Prochlorococcus marinus str. MIT 0912: one gene and its partner. The protein of the gene in region 1 interacts with the protein of each later gene in a pairwise test. Links are inferred from orthologs where the notes say so. Each region holds a gene or a part of one and is shown in the gene's direction. Other genes may lie near its edges.

Evidence for each region.
Region 2: the proteins of leuS (region 1) and ligA interact in binary tests that used the Escherichia coli proteins (3 or more experiments, as listed by UniProt). The link is inferred for Prochlorococcus marinus str. MIT 0912 from one-to-one orthologs.

Annotation. Positions count from the first base shown.
Region 1 is NZ_CP114783.1:307,181-317,006, reverse strand. The notes cover bases 1,141-4,290. They hold leuS (leucine--tRNA ligase), read left to right. Parts: upstream 1,141-1,496; coding sequence 1,497-4,085; downstream 4,086-4,290. Other genes in these bases: O5640_RS01660 (glucose-6-phosphate isomerase), read right to left, coding at 4,089-4,290; dapF (diaminopimelate epimerase), read right to left, coding at 1,141-1,361. In the rest of the region: O5640_RS01675 (cysteine desulfurase family protein), read right to left, coding at 1-494; more of dapF, read right to left, coding at 507-1,140; more of O5640_RS01660, read right to left, coding at 4,291-5,687; purN (phosphoribosylglycinamide formyltransferase), read left to right, coding at 5,973-6,671; argC (N-acetyl-gamma-glutamyl-phosphate reductase), read right to left, coding at 6,655-7,734; ribBA (bifunctional 3,4-dihydroxy-2-butanone-4-phosphate synthase/GTP cyclohydrolase II), read left to right, coding at 7,822-9,507; O5640_RS01640 (peptidylprolyl isomerase), read right to left, coding at 9,533-9,826.
Region 2 is NZ_CP114783.1:1,255,279-1,264,951, forward strand. The notes cover bases 2,900-5,896. They hold ligA (NAD-dependent DNA ligase LigA), read left to right. Parts: upstream 2,900-3,360; coding sequence 3,361-5,433; downstream 5,434-5,896. Other genes in these bases: O5640_RS07365 (hypothetical protein), read left to right, coding at 2,920-3,342; O5640_RS07375 (hypothetical protein), read left to right, coding at 5,453-5,611; O5640_RS07380 (TVP38/TMEM64 family protein), read right to left, coding at 5,608-5,896. In the rest of the region: tRNA uridine-5-carboxymethylaminomethyl(34) synthesis enzyme MnmG, read left to right, coding at 1-1,028; O5640_RS07350 (chorismate lyase), read left to right, coding at 1,034-1,621; O5640_RS07355 (RNA helicase), read right to left, coding at 1,627-2,160; O5640_RS07360 (SprT family zinc-dependent metalloprotease), read right to left, coding at 2,250-2,801; more of O5640_RS07380, read right to left, coding at 5,897-6,231; O5640_RS07385 (valine--tRNA ligase), read right to left, coding at 6,244-9,045; O5640_RS07390 (protein phosphatase), read right to left, coding at 9,119-9,574; O5640_RS07395 (hypothetical protein), read left to right, coding at 9,638-9,673. UniProt on the Escherichia coli protein: DNA ligase that catalyzes the formation of phosphodiester linkages between 5'-phosphoryl and 3'-hydroxyl groups in double-stranded DNA using NAD as a coenzyme and as the energy source for the reaction.

The DNA of each region.
Region 1 (9,826 bases):
TTACATTCCATACCTATGAGATTTATGGGCTGAACGGACCCAATCTCACTTTGGCCCCAGATTATCGAAACCAATTTTGTTGGAGGAGCTAACATTTCCTCCAACAAATCTAGATCAATAATTCCATAACGATTTACAGGCCAGTATTTAATATCCCAGCCATCATTAAGCAATTGATTGGCTATTAAGTTAATAGAAGGGTGTTCAACGCTACTAATAACAAGTCTTCCTTTATCAAGATTATTAGATACAACTTTAAGAGAAAGATAATTTGACTCAGTTGCTCCAGATGTGAAGAAAATTTCGTCAACGGAAGCTTTTAATTTATTAGCTATTGAAAATCTAGACCTTTCCAAAATCTCTCTTGCAATAACTCCAACTTTATGGATACTTGATGGATTTCCCCAGCATTCAGATTGAATATTCTTTTGTATATTAATAACATCTATATGTGGCGGAGTAGTTGCTGATGAATCGAGATAAATATTATTCATATTGAAAACTCATTAAATATCTATCTCTCCACTAAATACTTTTAAGGCAGGTCCCTGCATGAAAACTGGACCTGTTTGATTGGGCCATTCAATTTCTAATTTGCCACCTGGTAAATAAATGTTAGCCGTATTTAAAGTTTTACCTAGCTTAGATGTTACTACCAGACACGCACAAGCTCCTGTACCACAAGCTAGTGTGGGTCCGCAACCTCTTTCCCATACTCTGATTTTGATATTTGACTTATCAATTAATTCAACAAAGTGAACATTTGTATCATGGGGAAAAGTATTGTGTTTTTCAAGGCACATTCCCCACTCTTCAAATGGTATATTTTCAATTTTATCAACAAATACGATCATATGAGGATTACCCATACTAGCAGCATATACATTTAAAATGTGATCATTTATTGTAATCTTTCCATTAGGAACTGTTAAATTATTCATTAACAATTTAGTAGGTATATCATCAGGAGAGAGGATTGGTTCACCCATATTTACTTTAATATTTTCATTACCACTAATAGAGGTAATAATCAGACCGGCCTTAGTTTCAATTTGTATCTCAGACTTATCATTAATTTCATTATTGTCGTTTAAAAAAGCTATCAAACATCTTATACCGTTGCCACACATTTCTGGTTCAGAACCATCAGAATTAAATATCCTCATTTTCACAAAACATTTATTTTTAGACTCTAATATAAGAATAATTCCATCAGCCCCGATGCCAAAGTTCCTATTACATAGATGTTCTATAATGTTATCTTTATTGACAGTAAATAAATTATCTAAGTTATTACCACGTCCATCAAATATAATAAAATCGTTACCAAGGCCTTGATATTTTGAGAAATTATTTTTCATGATTTAAATTTTGTTTAACTATGTTTTTAGAAAATAAAGCATTCTGAGTAGTAATTTCAGAACTATTCGCATATTGGGCATCAATTTATGAGAACATTATCTGATTGGCAAATCAACTACTGAAGGAGATCTTCCTTGAATAATACTACTTCAGAGATTATTGACCAGCGTTACGAGCCTCGTGAAATAGAAGCTTATTGGCAAAAAGAGTGGGCTAATCAAGGGCTCTATAGAACAAATACTGAGGTAAACAAAGACAACACCTTTTATGCCTTGTCAATGTTCCCATACCCTTCCGGTTCTTTACATATGGGGCACGTGAGGAATTATGTCATTACAGATGTACTGGCTAGATATAAAAGGATGCAAGGTTATAACGTTCTTCATCCAATGGGATGGGATGCCTTCGGTTTACCGGCTGAAAATGCAGCAATAGAGAGAGAGACAAGTCCATCTACCTGGACAGATAAAAATATTTCACAGATGAAAGATCAATTAGATCGACTTGGATTATCAATAGATTGGACTAAAGAAGTTACTACTTGCAAAGAAGATTATTATAAATGGACTCAATATATATTTAATCAATTACATAAAAATAATCTTGCCTATCAAAAAAAAGCAACAGTAAATTGGGATCCAATTGATCAAACTGTTCTTGCAAATGAACAAGTAGATGCAGAAGGTAAATCTTGGAGATCTGGAGCTAAAGTTGAGAAAAAGGAATTAAACCAGTGGTTTTTAAGTATTACAAGTTTTGCCGAAGATCTAAATAAGGATTTAGTTAAGCTTAAAGACTGGCCAGAAAGAGTAAGGGTTATGCAAAAAAATTGGATTGGTAAATCAATAGGTGCAGAAATAACATTTGATATCAAAAATCATAACCAAAAAATAACAGCTTTCACTACAAGAATCGATACAGTCTATGGAGTAAGTTATCTTGTCTTAGCATCAAATCATCCATTAATTGATCAATTAATAAACAATAAAGATATTGATCAATTAAAAGAATTTAGAAAAGATCAAGAAAAGCTAAGTGATCTAGAACGTAATTCAGATAGTAGAAAAAAACTTGGAATGTATTTAGGAGTAAATGCAATTAATCCAGCAAATAATAAAGAGATACCTGTTTGGATTGGTGATTATGTGATTATGGAATATGGCACTGGTGCTGTCATGGGTGTTCCCGCTCATGATAGTAGAGATTATAAGTTTGCTAAGTCATATGATTTACCAATTAATTATGTCATAAGACCAAATAATGATGAGGATGAAAGTTATTTAAATGCTGAGTACGTAGATAAGGGAATCATGATCAATTCAAATACATTTAATGGAATTGAGTCTGATATTGCAAAAACTAAAATACTTGAATTAGGATCTAATTCTAATTGGGCAAAACCAAAAATAACGTATAAGTTAAGGGATTGGCTTATATCTAGACAACGATATTGGGGATGCCCGATTCCGATAATTAATTGTAAGAAGTGTGGACAGGTAAGAGTCCCAGACGAGGATCTTCCTGTTTCTCTACCTGTTGATATTAAATTAACTGGTAAAGGAAAATCACCTTTAACCACAAAAACAGAATGGATAAATACTTGTTGCCCTAAATGTGGAATTGAAGCAAAAAGAGAAACTGACACAATGGACACTTTTATGTGTTCATCTTGGTACTTTTTAAGATATATAAACCCTGAAAATAAGGAAAATCCGTTTATAAAAAGTGAAATAGATAAATGGCTACCTGTTAAACAATACGTTGGAGGTATTGAGCACGCAATACTTCATTTACTTTATTCAAGATTTTTAACCAAAGCACTAAAAAGCTGTGGATTATTAAATATTGATGAACCCTTTAAGAAACTATTAACTCAGGGAATGGTTCAAGCTATTACTTTTAAAAATCCAAATAATAATAAATATTTTTCAAAAGATCAAATTAAAGATATTGATGAGCCTAAAGATCCTATTACTGGAGAAAAAATAGAAATCATCTATGAAAAGATGTCAAAGTCTAAATATAATGGAGTAGACCCATCATTAGTCATAGATAAATATGGTGCAGATACAGCTAGAATGTTTATTCTTTTTAAAGCTCCTCCTGAAAAAGATTTAGAATGGGATGACTCAGATGTTGAAGGGCAATATCGATTTATACAGAGACTCTGGAAATTTGTTATTAATACTTTAGAACTAACAAAGTGTAAGTCTAGATTAAATATAGAAGGTAAAAAGTCAAAAGATAAAGAGGCTTTACGTATAATTAATATTGCTATCAAAGAAATTACTGATGATCTGGACAATCTTCAATTTAATACAGCAATTTCTGAACTTATGAAAGCTGTGAATGGCCTAAGCTCAATAGTAAATAACTGTAATAATGAAACTCTCACTTATGTAATTTCAATATTAGTTAAAATAACTTCTCCATTTTCTCCTCATATTGCAGAGGAGCTTTGGAAGACAATCGGAAATACTCAAAGTATTCATCTTCAGTCATGGCCAAAATTCGATGAAGGTGCAATTGAACAAGATACTTTCAAACTTATGATTCAAATCAATGGAAAAGTTAGAGGATCAATAGATGCTAATAAAAATCTATCTAAAGACGAATTAGGGGATATAGCTATTAAAAGTGAGGCAGCTCAGAAATGGATAAATGAAAAAGAACCAAAACGAATAATTGTTGTTCCAAATAAATTAGTGAATATAGTTATTTAGAAATCAATTTTTCGTAATAATTAATTGATCTGGATTTGATTGATTTCCATTCATAGAATAACGTTCAGAATTTTCTGAAAGTTTTCTCAGAATTAAATAAATTGACTCAGTTGAGTCAGTAGACAATGCATCATTAATTTGACTTAAAGTTCTTTCCTTTCCATCCTCCAACAGTTCTTCAATTTCTTTTTGGAGATTAATAATGTTTGTAGCTGCTTTTTTCCCAGCTTCAACACCGGGTTGATTGTAAGAATTAACATTAATCAATTCTGCATATAGACTTACTGCTCGCTCAAATAAAGCAATTAAAGCCCCAAGACTTGATTCATCAAATGATTTAAATGTGATTGTCAAATTCTGTCTTCCACCTTCAGTCAATGCTGATCGAGTTCCTTGAAGAAAGCCTGATAAATAGTCTCCTGGTCGTTTATTTTTTACTTCTACTATTTCAGATGGATCGTGAAGAATCTCAATAAAATTAACAAAGAAATTGTCAACACCATCTCTTAATTGCTGCACATATGCATGCTGATCGGTAGAACCTTTATTTCCATAAACTGCGATACCTTGATTAACTTGATTTCCATCTCTATCTAACTTCTTGCCTAAGGATTCCATCACAAGTTGTTGAAGATATCTACTAAAAACTTCTAATCTGTCTCTATAAGGAAGTACAACCATATCTCTTAACCCTTTTCCTTTTCCTGATTTGTACCAAGCTAAGGATAAAAGTGCTGCTGGATTATTTTTAATGTCTTTTTCTCTTGTTAAAACATCCATTTGAGATGCTCCATCTAAAAACTTGTTTATGTCAGCGCCAATTAGAGCGGCAGGTAATAATCCAACAGCACCAGTAATACTTGTCCTTCCACCAACCCAATCAGGTAAATCAAAAATATCTAACCAATTTTCGTTAGCGGCTAAGACATCTAACTTACTCCCTTTTGATGTAATTGCTATAGCTCGAGATGACCAATTCTGGTTGTTATCTTGGACAAACTTCATGGCTTGCTCCATTCCTATCAAAGGTTCCGGAGTGCCACCTGATTTACTAACAACTACAAACAATGTAGTTTCAATAGTAGGAAGAATGGAATTTAATTTATGTGAAATGCCCTCGGGATCTACATTGTCTAGAAAATGTAGATTCAATCCTATTGACTCTCTCTTAAAGGACTCTTTAATAAGTAAGGGACCTAAACCACTACCACCTATACCTATCCAAAAAACATCTGTATATTTTTTCCCAACGCTGTTAGTTATTTCACCATTTAATATTGATGCCCCAAACTTTGAAATGTCTTGAATTTCTTTGGTGATAGAGTCTGAAATTTCTTGAGTTGGAGCAATCTTCGGATTTCGAAGCCAGTAATGTCCAACTTGCCTACCTTCATCAATATTTGCTATGGATCCATTCTCTAGACTTTCTACAGAATCAAAAGCGTTGGAATAAATGTCCTTAAATTTTTCAAAATCGCTCTTCTCGACATCCATTCTGCTTATATCTAGCCAAAAACCTAATGAATCATCGCTAAATAAAAGGTCGCAGTACCTTATCCATTTATCGTTGTTATTCATCTGGAAGATGTTAGTTATTGCCATTATTAATAAAAGAATACTCCTTAATGAGTTCTGTTAGCAGGTATTCTCAAATGAGGACCGTCAAACAAATTAATTTAATTTATATTAGTCAAGAATGGTTTTCAAATGGCGAATGTTTAGTAATTGACAAATAGGATTGTAAATAAGCTTGATAATTATTTTTATCTAACGTCAGGGAAATATAAATGATGATTTAACTTTCATTACTATTAAATATGTCTTTATATTTACATATTGTTATTTCTTCTAAAGGTCATATATTTAGTAATAAATAATCATTGTTTGATGAAACAAGATAATAAAGAATATATGAAGTACAATTTATCTTATGATTTAAATGAACAGAGCCTAATTAGCCCATTAGATTCAATAAGCCCTTTATTCGAACCAAAAATAAGATTAGGTATACTTGCTTCTGGTAATGGCTCAAATTTCGAATACATCATTAAGTCCATTCAAACTAAACAACTTTATGCAGAAATTTCTATACTAATTGTCAATAATCCTAATTGTTTAGCAATAAAAAAGGCAATCAAGTACAAAATACCTTATGTAATTATTAATCATAGAGATTGTAAATCGAGATTTGAACACGACATGCTGGTGATGAAAAAACTAGAGGATTTTTCGGTAGAACTAGTAGTTATGGCTGGATGGATGAGAATTGTCGGAGAAGAAATAATTAATAAATTTGAAAACCGTCTGATTAATATACATCCATCACTTTTACCTTCTTTTAAAGGCGTTGATGCAATACAGCAGGCAATAGATAAAAGGGTAACTATTACAGGATGTACAGTTCACTATGTTCAAAAAGAAGTTGATTCCGGCTTAATAATTATTCAAGCTGCAGTACCTATTAATGAAAATGATAATAAAGAGACTTTAAAAAAAAGAATTCAAAACATGGAACATATAATATTACCTTTAGCGATAGCAAAGGTAGCTAAGAATTTAAGAACTAAATTCAAGGATAATAAGTAATTTTAGGAAGACCAATATCTGATTTAAGTCCGTGCATAATATTTAAATTTTGTATAGCCTGTCCTGCTTGACCTTTGAGAAGATTATCAATAACACTCATTAGTACTATTCTTCCATTACGTTTATCAACTTCAACTGAAATCATAACTTTATTAGTATTTTTAACCCATTTAGTAGCCGGATAAGTTCCTATAGGCAAAATATCAATAAATGGTTGATTCTTATAAAAAGCTTCAATTACAATTTTGCAGTCTTCTGCTGTTAATCCAGGATCTCTTAAACGAGCATAAACTGTAGTTAAAATGCCTCTAACCATTGGAACCAAATGAGGCGTAAATTGCAAGTTGACTTCATGACCAGCGAAATAGCTAGCAATTCTCTCTATCTCTGCCCTATGCCTATGACCAATTACTCCATAAGGTTTAATTGATTCAGAGCATTCAGACAGTAAAAGTTGTTCACTTGGATTTCTTCCACCACCAGATGTACCAGATTTTGCATCAATAATAATTCCCTCACTTTCAATTAATCCTTGTTTTAAAAATGGAATAAGGACACTAAGAGATGATGTTGGGTAGCAACCTGGACAAGCAATTAATCTAGACTTTGAGATTTCATTACTAAATTCCTCTGAAAAACCATATATAGCCTCTTCGCATAATTCATAGTCATATCTTTGATATTTTGCAGCTTCTTTTGAATAGACTTCCTTCCATTTATCTAATGATTTAAATCTATAATCAGCTGATAAATCTAGTACTTTAATACCTTTTTCTAATAAGAAAGGGGTTAATTGTGATGACAAACCGTTTGGCAGACTCAATATTGCATAATCAGAATCTTGAGCGATTTCATCAATATTGCTTTTAGTTATCTCTTTATCACCCAAAAGTTTCATAAAAGGATTTATTTCATTCCAGCTTTTACCAACTGATCTATCTCCATTTAAAGTTGAAATTTCAAAAATTGGATGTTCATTAATCAACTTAACCAGTTGAAGCCCTCCATATCCCGATGCTCCAATAATTGCGATCCTCGCTGGTTTCGACGTACTAATTGCCATAACATCAATGTTATTTCGTAGAATGATGAGATATTCATTTGAGAATAAGTAGCAAAGAACCATTTCACCACAAACACGAGGAATAAGTTGAAATCAGAAGATTGTTATGAAATTGAATTTGATGATATAGCGGATGCTCTTGCTGCTATTAGGAACGGTGAATGTGTTGTTGTAGTTGATGATGAAAAAAGAGAAAACGAAGGAGATTTAATCTGTGCGGCTCAATTTGCTACGCCTCAACAAATAAATTTCATGGCTACTGAAGCTAGGGGGTTGATTTGTCTGGCAATGCAGGGAGAACGATTAGACAAATTAGATCTACCTTTAATGGTCGACAGAAATACTGATTCAAACCAAACAGCATTCACTGTAAGCATCGATGCAGGTCCTGAATTTGGTGTATCAACAGGTATATCGGCTGAGGATAGAGCTAAAACAATTCAAGTTGCTCTTAATAGTCAAACAAAACCAATAGATTTGAGAAGACCAGGTCATATTTTTCCTTTAAGAGCAAAAATAGGTGGAGTATTAAAAAGAGCTGGACATACAGAAGCAGCAGTAGATTTATCTTTGTTAGCGGGACTATCTCCTGCAGGCGTTATCTGTGAAATCCAAAATTCAGATGGTTCAATGGCCAGACTGCCTGAATTAAAAAAATATGCTAAGGAAAGAAATTTAAAATTGATAAGTATCGCAGATTTAATTCATTACAGACTTGAAAATGAGAGGTTTGTTTACAGACAAGCAATTGCAAAGTTGCCTAGCCTATTTGGTGATTTCAAGGCAATTGGTTATAAGAACGAATTGGATGGATCAGAACATGTCGCGATAATAAAAGGGGATCCAGATAATTTAAAAGAGCCTGTATTGGTGCGAATGCACTCAGAATGTCTTACTGGAGATGCATTCGGATCATTAAGATGTGATTGCAGACCTCAATTAGAGGCGGCCTTATCAAGAATTTCTGAAGAAGGTGAAGGAGTTGTTGTATATCTAAGGCAGGAAGGAAGAGGTATTGGTTTAGTTAACAAATTAAAAGCCTATAAACTCCAAGATGGAGGGTTAGATACGGTTGAAGCTAATGAGAAGTTGGGTTTTCCTGCAGACCTAAGAAATTATGGAGTAGGTGCACAAATTTTGACAGATTTAGGAATAAATAGACTGAAGTTATTAACCAATAATCCAAGAAAAATAGCAGGTCTTGGTGGATATGGACTTCAAGTTGAATCTAGAGTTCCATTAGTGATTTGCCCTGGGGATCATAATGCAGCTTATCTAGAAGTGAAAAGAGAAAAACTTGGACACTTAATTGGTAATAATATTCAGACACATTTAACCAATGAAAGACAAAACATTGTTGTCTATTGGGATGGTAAAGTTAAAAATAGCGAATTAAAGCATTTTCAAGATAAAGCTAAAAAATGGTCAGAAAATCATTTTTTAAATATTTCTATTCAAAATGCACAAAGGTTGATTGCTCTATGTGAAAACCCTTTATTTATATGGAATGTTAGACACAGAGATATTAAAACTCATTTAGAAGGTAACTTAATAGATAAAAGATTACTTGAATCTCTTCTCAAAGAACTGAGTAATTGGAATAATACAGAAAGAATTGGAATAATTAAAACAGATAATTATGAAAGACTTTTACATCCTTCTCAAGATATATTAATTGAAGAGAAAAAAATTAGCGAACTTTTAAACTTTGAAAATTCGCCATTATTTGATTGGGATTTGAAAGATAAAAACTGTGCTATTGAATGGAATTAATTATAAAATAGAATAATAATATATTCTATTTTATAAGATTTACACTATTAATTTTAGTACCATTAGTTATAGATAGAAGGATTTCCATATCATCTGTTTTACCAAAGACAGTATGAACTCCATCCAAATGTGGTTGCGGAGAATGTACTAAAAAGAATTGGCTGCCACCAGTATCCTTGCCTGCGTGGGCCATTGAGAGAGAACCAGCAACATGTTTGTTTGAATTAATTTCACAATTAATGGAATATCCAGGCCCCCCAGTTCCAGGCATTCCTCTTGATCCCTCTCTTGTATTAGGACATCCACCTTGAGCCATAAA
Region 2 (9,673 bases), 950 kb from region 1 along the record:
TCTTCTTGGAACCCGAAGGTAGAGATACTCCAGAAATGTATGTACAAGGTTTTTCAACTGGACTTCCCGAAAACTTACAATTAGAACTTTTAAGGACTCTACCAGGCTTAGCAAAATGCGTAATGCTTAGACCTGCTTATGCAGTTGAATATGACTACATTCCAGCAACACAATTAGAAGCGACATTAGAGACAAAAAGAATAAGTGGCTTATATAGTGCAGGTCAACTAAATGGAACAACAGGATATGAAGAAGCTGCTGCTCAAGGTTTAGTAGCAGGTTTAAATGCTGCAAGATTGGTCAACAAAAAAGAAGGAATTATTTTTGAAAGAGAAAGTAGTTATATAGGAACTATGATTGACGATTTAGTTACAAAAGATCTAAAAGAACCATATAGAGTATTAACTAGTAGAAGTGAGTATAGATTAATCCTAAGGGGTGATAATGCTGATAGGAGGTTGACTCCACTAGGTTATAAATTAGGTTTAATTGATGAAAGAAGATGGAAAATATTTAATGCTAAGCAACAATTAATCACTCAAGAGAAAGAAAGACTAGAGAAAGAGCGAATTAAAGAAAGTGATCAGTGTGCAAAGAAGATATATTCTACAACTGGAACGCCGATAAAAGGATCATTAACCCTAGCAAATTTTCTTAGAAGAACAAATATTCACTATAAAGACTTAATTAAGTATAATTTAACAACTCAAAGTATTCCTTTAGATGTTGAAGAAGGAGTTGAGATAGATATTAAATATAGTGGTTATTTAGAAAGACAAAAATCTCAAATAAATCAAATAAAACAGCAAAGTAAAAAGTTATTACCAAAAAATTTAAACTACAATAATATAGAAACACTATCTAAAGAAGCGAGGGAAAAATTAACCATTTCTCAGCCCAAAAGCCTTGGACATGCTGCTCAACTTCCAGGCGTGAGCAAAGCTGATCTAACTGCACTTCTCGTTTGGTTGAAAATCGAGCAAATGAAAAAAGATGAAAGAAAAGACTCACTTCAAATAACAAATTAATAATAGTGAATTCACGTCAATCTCAATTACCCTCGCCTGAAGTGATTTGGAAAGCATCGAAAGAAAGTGTTCTTTCAGGAAGAGGGAATTATAAGCTTTCTGGAGCTTGGCAGTTAATGCTATTGGGTGACGGCAGCCCAACAAGACATCTCAAGCTCTTAACAGGTCATGAAGTTGCCATAAAAGTTATTTCTATGGCAATGGAAAATAATAATGAAATTGGTGTACCAGAAGAAGTCAATGAGTTAGAACCACCCTTAATACGAAGACAAGTTTGGCTGACATGCGGAGACTTAACCCTGGCATGGGCTGAAAGCTGGTGGAATTATCAAGAAGCAGAAACACATCTGCGCAACAAGGATCAACCTATCTGGAAAAGCCTCACACAAGGTCGCTCAGAACTTTTCAGAGAGGTAGATGGATTGAGTTTAGTCAATGCCAATTGGCTGAAATTAGAATTCAATGAAGAAGGTCCTTTTTGGAGCAGGCATTACCGATTTTTTCGTCAACAAAAAGAATTAACAGTAATCAGAGAAGTTTTTAGCCCAAAGTTAGAAAAATGGCTAGGACCAATACCAAGGAAGGCTTTTTGAGAAAATCAGTACTTTCTTCGACTAGATCTTGGTATGTTTTTTCTTTTTTGAGGAGTTCGTTCATCTAGAAAAGAATCGTTGAAATCCGGTGCATTTTGCTTAATTAAATTATCTTTTCTTTCCCACTTATTTAATTTAAAAGATTGATCATCTGGCCATTCATCCAGTTCATCTGAATTATTTCTCCTTTCTTCAATCTGAGGTGGTAAAGCTTTAGGGGCTCTTAAGGAAATCGCACTTAAGGGTCTTTTTATATTGTTTATGCTTTCCTGAAACGGTTCATCATCTAAATCTGCATTATCCAACCAATCGTCATCATCCTCAAAAAACCAATCAATTTTCTCTTCCATCCAACGACCAACTTTTTCGAAATTTGGCGAAGTATCTTGATCTTGCCACCCTCGCCTTCTTTGACCAGGGCGATTACCTGCAACACCATCTACAACCTGTTTTCCAGTTTGTATCCACTTATCCATTCTGCGATCAAGGGGTGCTCGAGATCGCTGACGAATTTGATTACGATTTTTATATGAGCTCATCTTTTAAATTTAACGCTTTCAAAGCAACAAGTGAATCTCCGTAAAGATGAAATTATTCAAGAATTCAAATAAAAGCTCATTAAAAAAGATTATTTATTACTTATTGAAAAAAGTTGAAATTCAAGTACGCATTTTTGATCCCATCGCCCTCCAAAATAATTATTACAACAACTGCGACAGGCAGCGCCTTTAACAATTCGTTGATAACTAAAACTTTTTTTACAAGAAGGGCAAGTTGCCACCCATTTGGGAATTCGTTTTGAGATTGGGAACGAGTGTCGAATTGTTACTTGAAAATCAGTTTGAACAGAATTGATCTCTGCCATACGTTTATGAAAATGAGGCCCGTGAGCCTCTTCAACTTTCAGGACAAGATCTATCCAGGCATGAATCATTTCGTGGCACAAGGTACTCTTCAATGCCTTTTGGGGAAGATTCTCCAATACCGGTCTAGACAGTATTATTTCACTAGCTTTAACTCCTAAGAAATTCGTTTTACTTCTATAGATCCCAGCCGTAGTGCGCATGCGGCCATCACTCCAACGAACAGAGACTCTTGGAACTCCATTCTCGAACAAAGAGTTCTGAAAATATTGCCTGTTTAATTCAATAAATAATGGTAAAACAGGTATTAAAGACATTGATGTCGAGAGCTCATTAGCATTATTATTCCGATAACATTCTGTCTGACTATCAATAACAAACAAGCTAATCTAATGGCTAATAAGTCAGAATCTTTAACTAAACGGAATTAAAAAAATGGATAGTGCTCTTATCAAAGCAATTGGATTAAAAGCTCTCTTGGTTGGAGTTGGCGCACTTCTCCTTTTTTGGACATTTAACGCAATTAAGCTCGTTATAAGTGCTAGAGGCATAAATCCTCTTGTGAAAAAGTTTTTTGATCAGATTGCAGCTGGACGAATAGATGGAGCCTATAGACTTACCACAAAAGCTTATAAAACACATGTCAATAGACAAGACTTCATCAAATTTTTGGGTAGCTTGCAATTAAATCGATATAGAAACTTGAAGTCAGGGCGTCCAAGGATAGAAGACAATCAAATAATGCTCACACTAAGTTTGAAATCAGAAGATAAGAAAAATGAAATGCCGCTGGACTTCACTTTTATAAAAATCAACGAAAATTGGCAAATAGATCGTATTGCGAAAGCAAATACATAATGAAGCTAAATGTAAGAAGTGAATTCAAACTTGAATCAACATTTTGAACGTGCAAAAGAGCTTAGAGCTTTACTCAATAAAGCAAATTACTCCTACTATGTATTAGATGCACCAGAGATAGATGACGCTGTTTATGATCAACTATATCGAGAATTAATTGATATTGAAAATATCCACCCGTCTTTAATTACTGATGATAGCCCTTCCCAAAGATTAGGAGGAATTCCTTCTAAAGGATTCAAAAATATTGAGCACAATATTCCTCTTTTAAGCCTAGACAATGCTTTTAACATAAATGAATTAGAAGCATGGTACGCAAGGACCAGAAAATTAATAAGTTCAGAAAATAAAAATGTTAAGAAAGTTGATAATCCAGAACTAATATGTGAATTAAAAATAGATGGAAACGCTATTTCACTAAGATATGAAAATGGAATTTTAACTAGAGCAGCAACTCGTGGAGATGGAAAAAGTGGAGAAGATATCACTACTAATATCAGAACAATTTCTACAATTCCTTTACGTTTATTATTAAAAAATCCACCTTCTTGGATTGAAATTAGAGGAGAAGCATTCATGCCTAATAATATATTTGATAAAATCAATATTGAGAGAAAAAATACTGATCAACCACTCTTCGCAAATCCTAGAAACTCTTGTGCAGGAACATTAAGACAATTAGATCCCAAAATAGTTGCATCTAGAAAACTTGACTTCTTCGCATATAGTCTTTATTTACCAGAAAATTGGGAGCCAAATGATAGCAATTTGAAAAAACCAAATTCTCAATCTGAATCACTTGAGTTTTTAAAAAGTATTGGTTTTAAAGTTAATACTACTTATGAAACAAAAAAAAACTTAAATGAAGCGAATGCCTATTACAAGTATTGGGAAATTGAAAAAGATTCTTTAGATTATCCCACTGATGGAATAGTAGTAAAAATAGATAAATTTGATATACAAAACATCCTAGGATCTACACATAAAGCTCCAAGATGGGCCATAGCTGTTAAATATCCGGCAGAAGAGAAAGCGACTAAGTTAAAACAATTAATTTTCCAAGTAGGTCGCTCTGGTGCTGTTACACCAGTAGCAGAGTTTGAATCTATTGAGCTTGCAGGAACATCTGTGAATCGTGCAACTCTTCATAATGCAAACAGACTTGCATCTTTAGATCTTCATTATGATGACACCATAATTGTGCGAAAAGCTGGCGAAATAATTCCTGAAGTTATTAGAGTTATAAAAGAATTTAGAACAGTTGATGCAAAATTAGTAAAATTTCCTCAAAACTGTCCAGCATGTGACTCCGAGTTAATTCAAGAAGAGAACGAAGCAATAACGAAATGCATTAATTCTATATGCCCAGCAAAATTAAAAGGTCTTTTGCGTCATTGGGTCAGTAAAGGGTCAATGAAGATAGAAGGATTAGGTGAAAAGATTATTAATCAATTAGTCAATGAAGGATATGTAAAGTCAATCGCAGATTTATACAAACTTGAAATTAATTCTCTTTTAAAACTTGAAAGATTTGGTGAAAAATCTGCAAAGAATTTACTAATAGAAATTAACGAATCTAAAAACAAAAATTGGCACAAACAGCTCTACGGTTTAGGGATACCTCACATAGGAGAAGCGAATGCTAAGTCTCTTTCAACAAACTTTCATAGTATCGAGGAACTTAATACTATTGCGAAGGAGGCACCTGAAAATATATCCAATATTTATGGATTCGGAAATGAGATGAAAGATGCAATAATTAAGTGGTTTGATGATTCGAATAATCAAACTTTAATTAAAGAATTAAAAGCAATTGGATTTTCTCTAAAAGAGAATTCAGAGTCAAACTACAATTCAAACCAATCCAATATTTTTCATGGTAAAGTTTTTGTCTTAACAGGAACTTTAGATTCGCTTACAAGAGATGAAGCAAAAGAATTAATAGAAAGTGCTGGAGGAAAAGTCAGCTCTTCAATTAGTAAAAAAACTGATTTCTTATTATCAGGAGAAAAAGCGGGGAGTAAATTAAAAAAAGCAGAAGAGCTTGGAGTAAAAATAATTAACGAAACTGAATTTAAGCTATTATTATAAAAATGATTAGAATTTAAAAATGGATAAGAATCTAATCTTTTCTTTAATCAAAACAGAATGTGGACGCGCAAAATATGAAATCCTTGCTTCTAAAAAAGGTATCTTTAATCGCATAAGACTTTATTGGTTTATCGTATTTGCAGCGATTGAAGATTGGAAGTTAAAAGCTGATGATTAATCTAATGATTGAGAATCCTGATTGAGTTTTCTTGTTGAACGTAAAACTAAAATAACAACTAAAATAGTCGCTAAAATACTAATTAAGCTCCAAATAAATGAACTAGTATCAGATCTTCCTGAGAGTACTGCACCAAAATTTGAAACTTTGAGTGCTAAGGAACCTAAGCTGCAATATAAAATTGTGCCAGGTAATATACCAATCATTCCAAGACTAAAATCACGAACTTTTACCTCACTCAAGCCATATGTAAAATTAAGTAAGCCAAATGGAAAAAGAGGAGAAAGTCTTGTGAGAAGAATGACTTTGAGACCCTCACGTTTAACAGCTTTCTCCATTATTTGAACTTTTGGAAAATTAGAGACCTTTTTTCGAGCCCATTCTTTTAAAAAAGTTCTCCCTAAATAAAAAGTTAGATGAGCTCCAATAAAAGCTCCCACAAAAACCACCGAACTTCCAAGCCAGGTGCCATAAAGGAAGCCAGACAACATGGAAAGCCATGAGCCTGGCAACAAACAAGACACCCAAAAAACATACACCAAAGCAAAAACCAAAATTCCAAAAGGGCTACTTAAAAAAGGAATTAAATTATTAACCAGAGTTTCTAAGTTGTTAGACATAGTTAAGAGAGTTCAATCCAATCCCATTAGACGCTCTTTGACTAGACGGACTTGCGCTTCTGACTCCGTTAAGTTTGCTCTGCATTCCTCAACAACCTCTTTAGGCGCTTTATCAACAAAATTTTTATTTGCTAGACGTCCAGAGAGACTTTCTATTTCCTTTTGTGCTTTATTTAAATCTTTTTCAAGCCTTGATCGTAAAGAAGCTATATCTATCAATCCTTCAATAGGAAGAACCACTTCTAGCTCTCCACTTACACCGGCTAAAGCTTTCATAGAAGGTAATGATTTTGCTTCCTCAGGAGATAATATTTGGACTTCCTTAGCCTTAGTCAAAACAGCAATATCATTGATTGATGTTTTTAGAGTATTTTGCAAAACCTCCTTACCAGAGACCAACATGACAGGAACTTTTTGAGAGGGTTTCAACCCAGCAACCGCTCTTAGATTGCGAATCAATCTGATAGATGCAAATAAATCAGAGAAAGAACTCTCTAAATCAATATTCAAGTCTTGTTCATTTAATTTTGGCCAAGGCTGCAAAGCTAGAAATTGATCCTCAGCTAAACCAGTTAATCCATGCCAAAGCTCCTCTGTTAAATGAGGCATTAGAGGATGAAGCATAATCAAAAGATCACTTAACACTTTGTATAAGATACTTTTCGCTATTTTTTGATCTAATAATTCATCAGGAGAAAAATTTTCTGAAGTATTCAATCGACGTTTGATTAGTTCTAAATACCAGTCACAAAAATCATTCCAAGCAAATTCATATAATCCCTTAGCTGCCTCTCCTAAAGCATAATTTTCATATCGATTAATAGTCTCACGATTGACTCGAGCAAGTCTTGATAAAATCCACTTGTCTGCTAATTGCAACTTCGATAAATCATATTTCTCCAAATTTTCAAAATCTTGACCCTCAAGATTGATAAGAGCAAATCTAGTTGCATTCCAAAGCTTATTAGCAAAATTTCTAGAGGCCTCAACCGTTGCTGAAGTTTGATTTTTACGATCAAAGTCAAGACGTATATCTTGTCCAGCACCGGCAACTTCACGAACAAGAGCAAACCTCAAAGCATCTGTTCCATATCTTTCTATTAGTAATAAAGGATCAATACCATTTCCTGCACTCTTACTCATCTTTCGATTCTGCTCATCTCTAACAAGTCCATGTATATAAACGTCAGAAAATGGCATCCTCTCCGTAAAGACTCCAGCCATCATTGTCATTCTTGCTACCCAAAAGAAAATAATGTCAAAGCCAGTAACTAGGGTATTGGTGGGATACCAACATTGAAAATCAGGATGAGTTTCATCAGGCCAACCTAATGTGGAGAAAGGCCATAATCCGCTAGAGAACCATGTATCTAGAACATCTTCATCTTGCTCAATTTTGACTGAATCTCCATATTTTTCACGTGCTAATTTCTTAGCTTCATCTTCTGTTCTAGCGACAATATATGGTGTTTCATTAACAACTTTATTATCTGTTTGACTAATCACAAACCAAGCCGGAATGCGATGTCCCCACCATAATTGTCTACTAATACACCAATCTCTGATATCAGTTAACCAATCTCGATAAACTTTTGACCATCTATTAGGAATAAATTTTGGTTGTCCTTTCTCAAAAAATTCAGAACAACTATTTGCTAAAGGATCCATTTTGACAAACCACTGAGTTGACAACAATGGCTCTACTGGTACTTTCCCTCTGTCAGAAAAAGGGACACTATGTTTATAAGCTTCTATTTTCGTTAAAAGACCAATCTCCTTTAAAGAATCAATAACAGCTTCACGAGCCTCAAAACGATCCAAGCCTTCAAATTGACCTGCATTGTGATTCATTGTTCCTTTTTTAGTCATGACTGTTATTTGAGGTAAGTCATGTCTCTGACCTATCTCAAAATCATTAGGATCATGAGCTGGAGTAACTTTGACACATCCAGTTCCAAAATCTTTATCTACATGAGGGTCTCCAATAATGGGAATAGTTCTGCCAACGAGAGGCAAAGTAATTTGCTCCCCTATAAGATCTTTATACCTTTCATCTGATGGATTCACAGCAACTGCGACATCACCAAGCATCGTCTCAGGACGTGTAGTCGCTACTTCTAAGTAACGAATTTGTTTCGCACTTGATACAGATGATGTGACTAACGGATATCGAAAATGCCATAGATGTCCATCTACTTCTTTCATTTCAACTTCTAAATCACTAACAGCCGAACCAGAGGCAGGGCACCAATTCACTAAATATTCTCCTCGATATATCAATCCTTTTTCATATAAACGAACAAATGCCTCGGAAACAGCTTTACTCAGGCCCTCATCCAAAGTAAATCTCTCTCTGCTCCAGTCTACGGAATATCCTAAACGCTTTAATTGATCAACAATTCTTCCACCACTTTTTTCTTTCCACTCCCAAGCTTTTTCCAAAAAGACAGCTCTACCAAGATCACGACGATTTTTGCCTTCTTCCTTTAGTTGTCTCTCGAGAATAGTTTGAACCGCAATTGAGGCATGGTCTGTTCCTGGAAGACAAAGAACATTTTTTCCTTTTAATCTCTTATACCTGACAACTGTATCGATTAAGGCAGTATTAAAAGCATGCCCCATATGAAGACTACCTGTGACATTTGGGGGAGGAATAACTACGGAGAACGGGTCTCCAGGAGCTGATGGATCAGGTTCAAAGGCTCCTTTTTCTTCCCAAGCTTTCTGCCAGCGATTTTCAGTACCAACTGGATCATATGTTTTAGGAAGCCCTGAGTCTTCAGATAATTTTGTAGTTTTTGCCCGCTCGATCACAGAAAAAAAATGTGTTTAATTTAATTTACTCATTCCCGACAAAAGTTTTACATCATTCTTGCTTTTCCTAAATTCAAATGTCACTTTTCACGTTCCAAGGGATCGAAACTATTGAGTCATGCCTTTCCCATGAAGCCGAAGATAAAGAAACCTTTTCACTTAAACCTATCGTTTGTAAGGCTTGAACTATATCGTTATCATCAATCTCCTTCTTCATAGTTATGGGCATTATCAAAACCTGCGCTTCTGCAGGGTCAGCCATCACATGTAATGACAAATCTTCCAAAGCTCTTTCAAAAAATATTTTTCTCATTCGACTTGTTAAGGGAGAGCCCATAGCTTGCGCAAACAATTCCAAGCTTTCTTTGTCTCCAGAAAGCCCACAATTTAAACTTAACCAGATTAAAAATTTAACCCAGCTATCGACGCTCCACAGTGGCTGAAAGCTATCTCGCTTACTATAAATTAATTCCAACAATGCAAATTCAAATGCTTTTGCTTGAATAGAAGTGCGAAATATTTGTTCCATAGAAGACATTTTCTCCAACTACAGCCAAACTAGTGTTTATTGTTCATTATCTGTTTATTTGTCATGGATCTGAACGACCCTGAACTTGAGTTCTCCGAT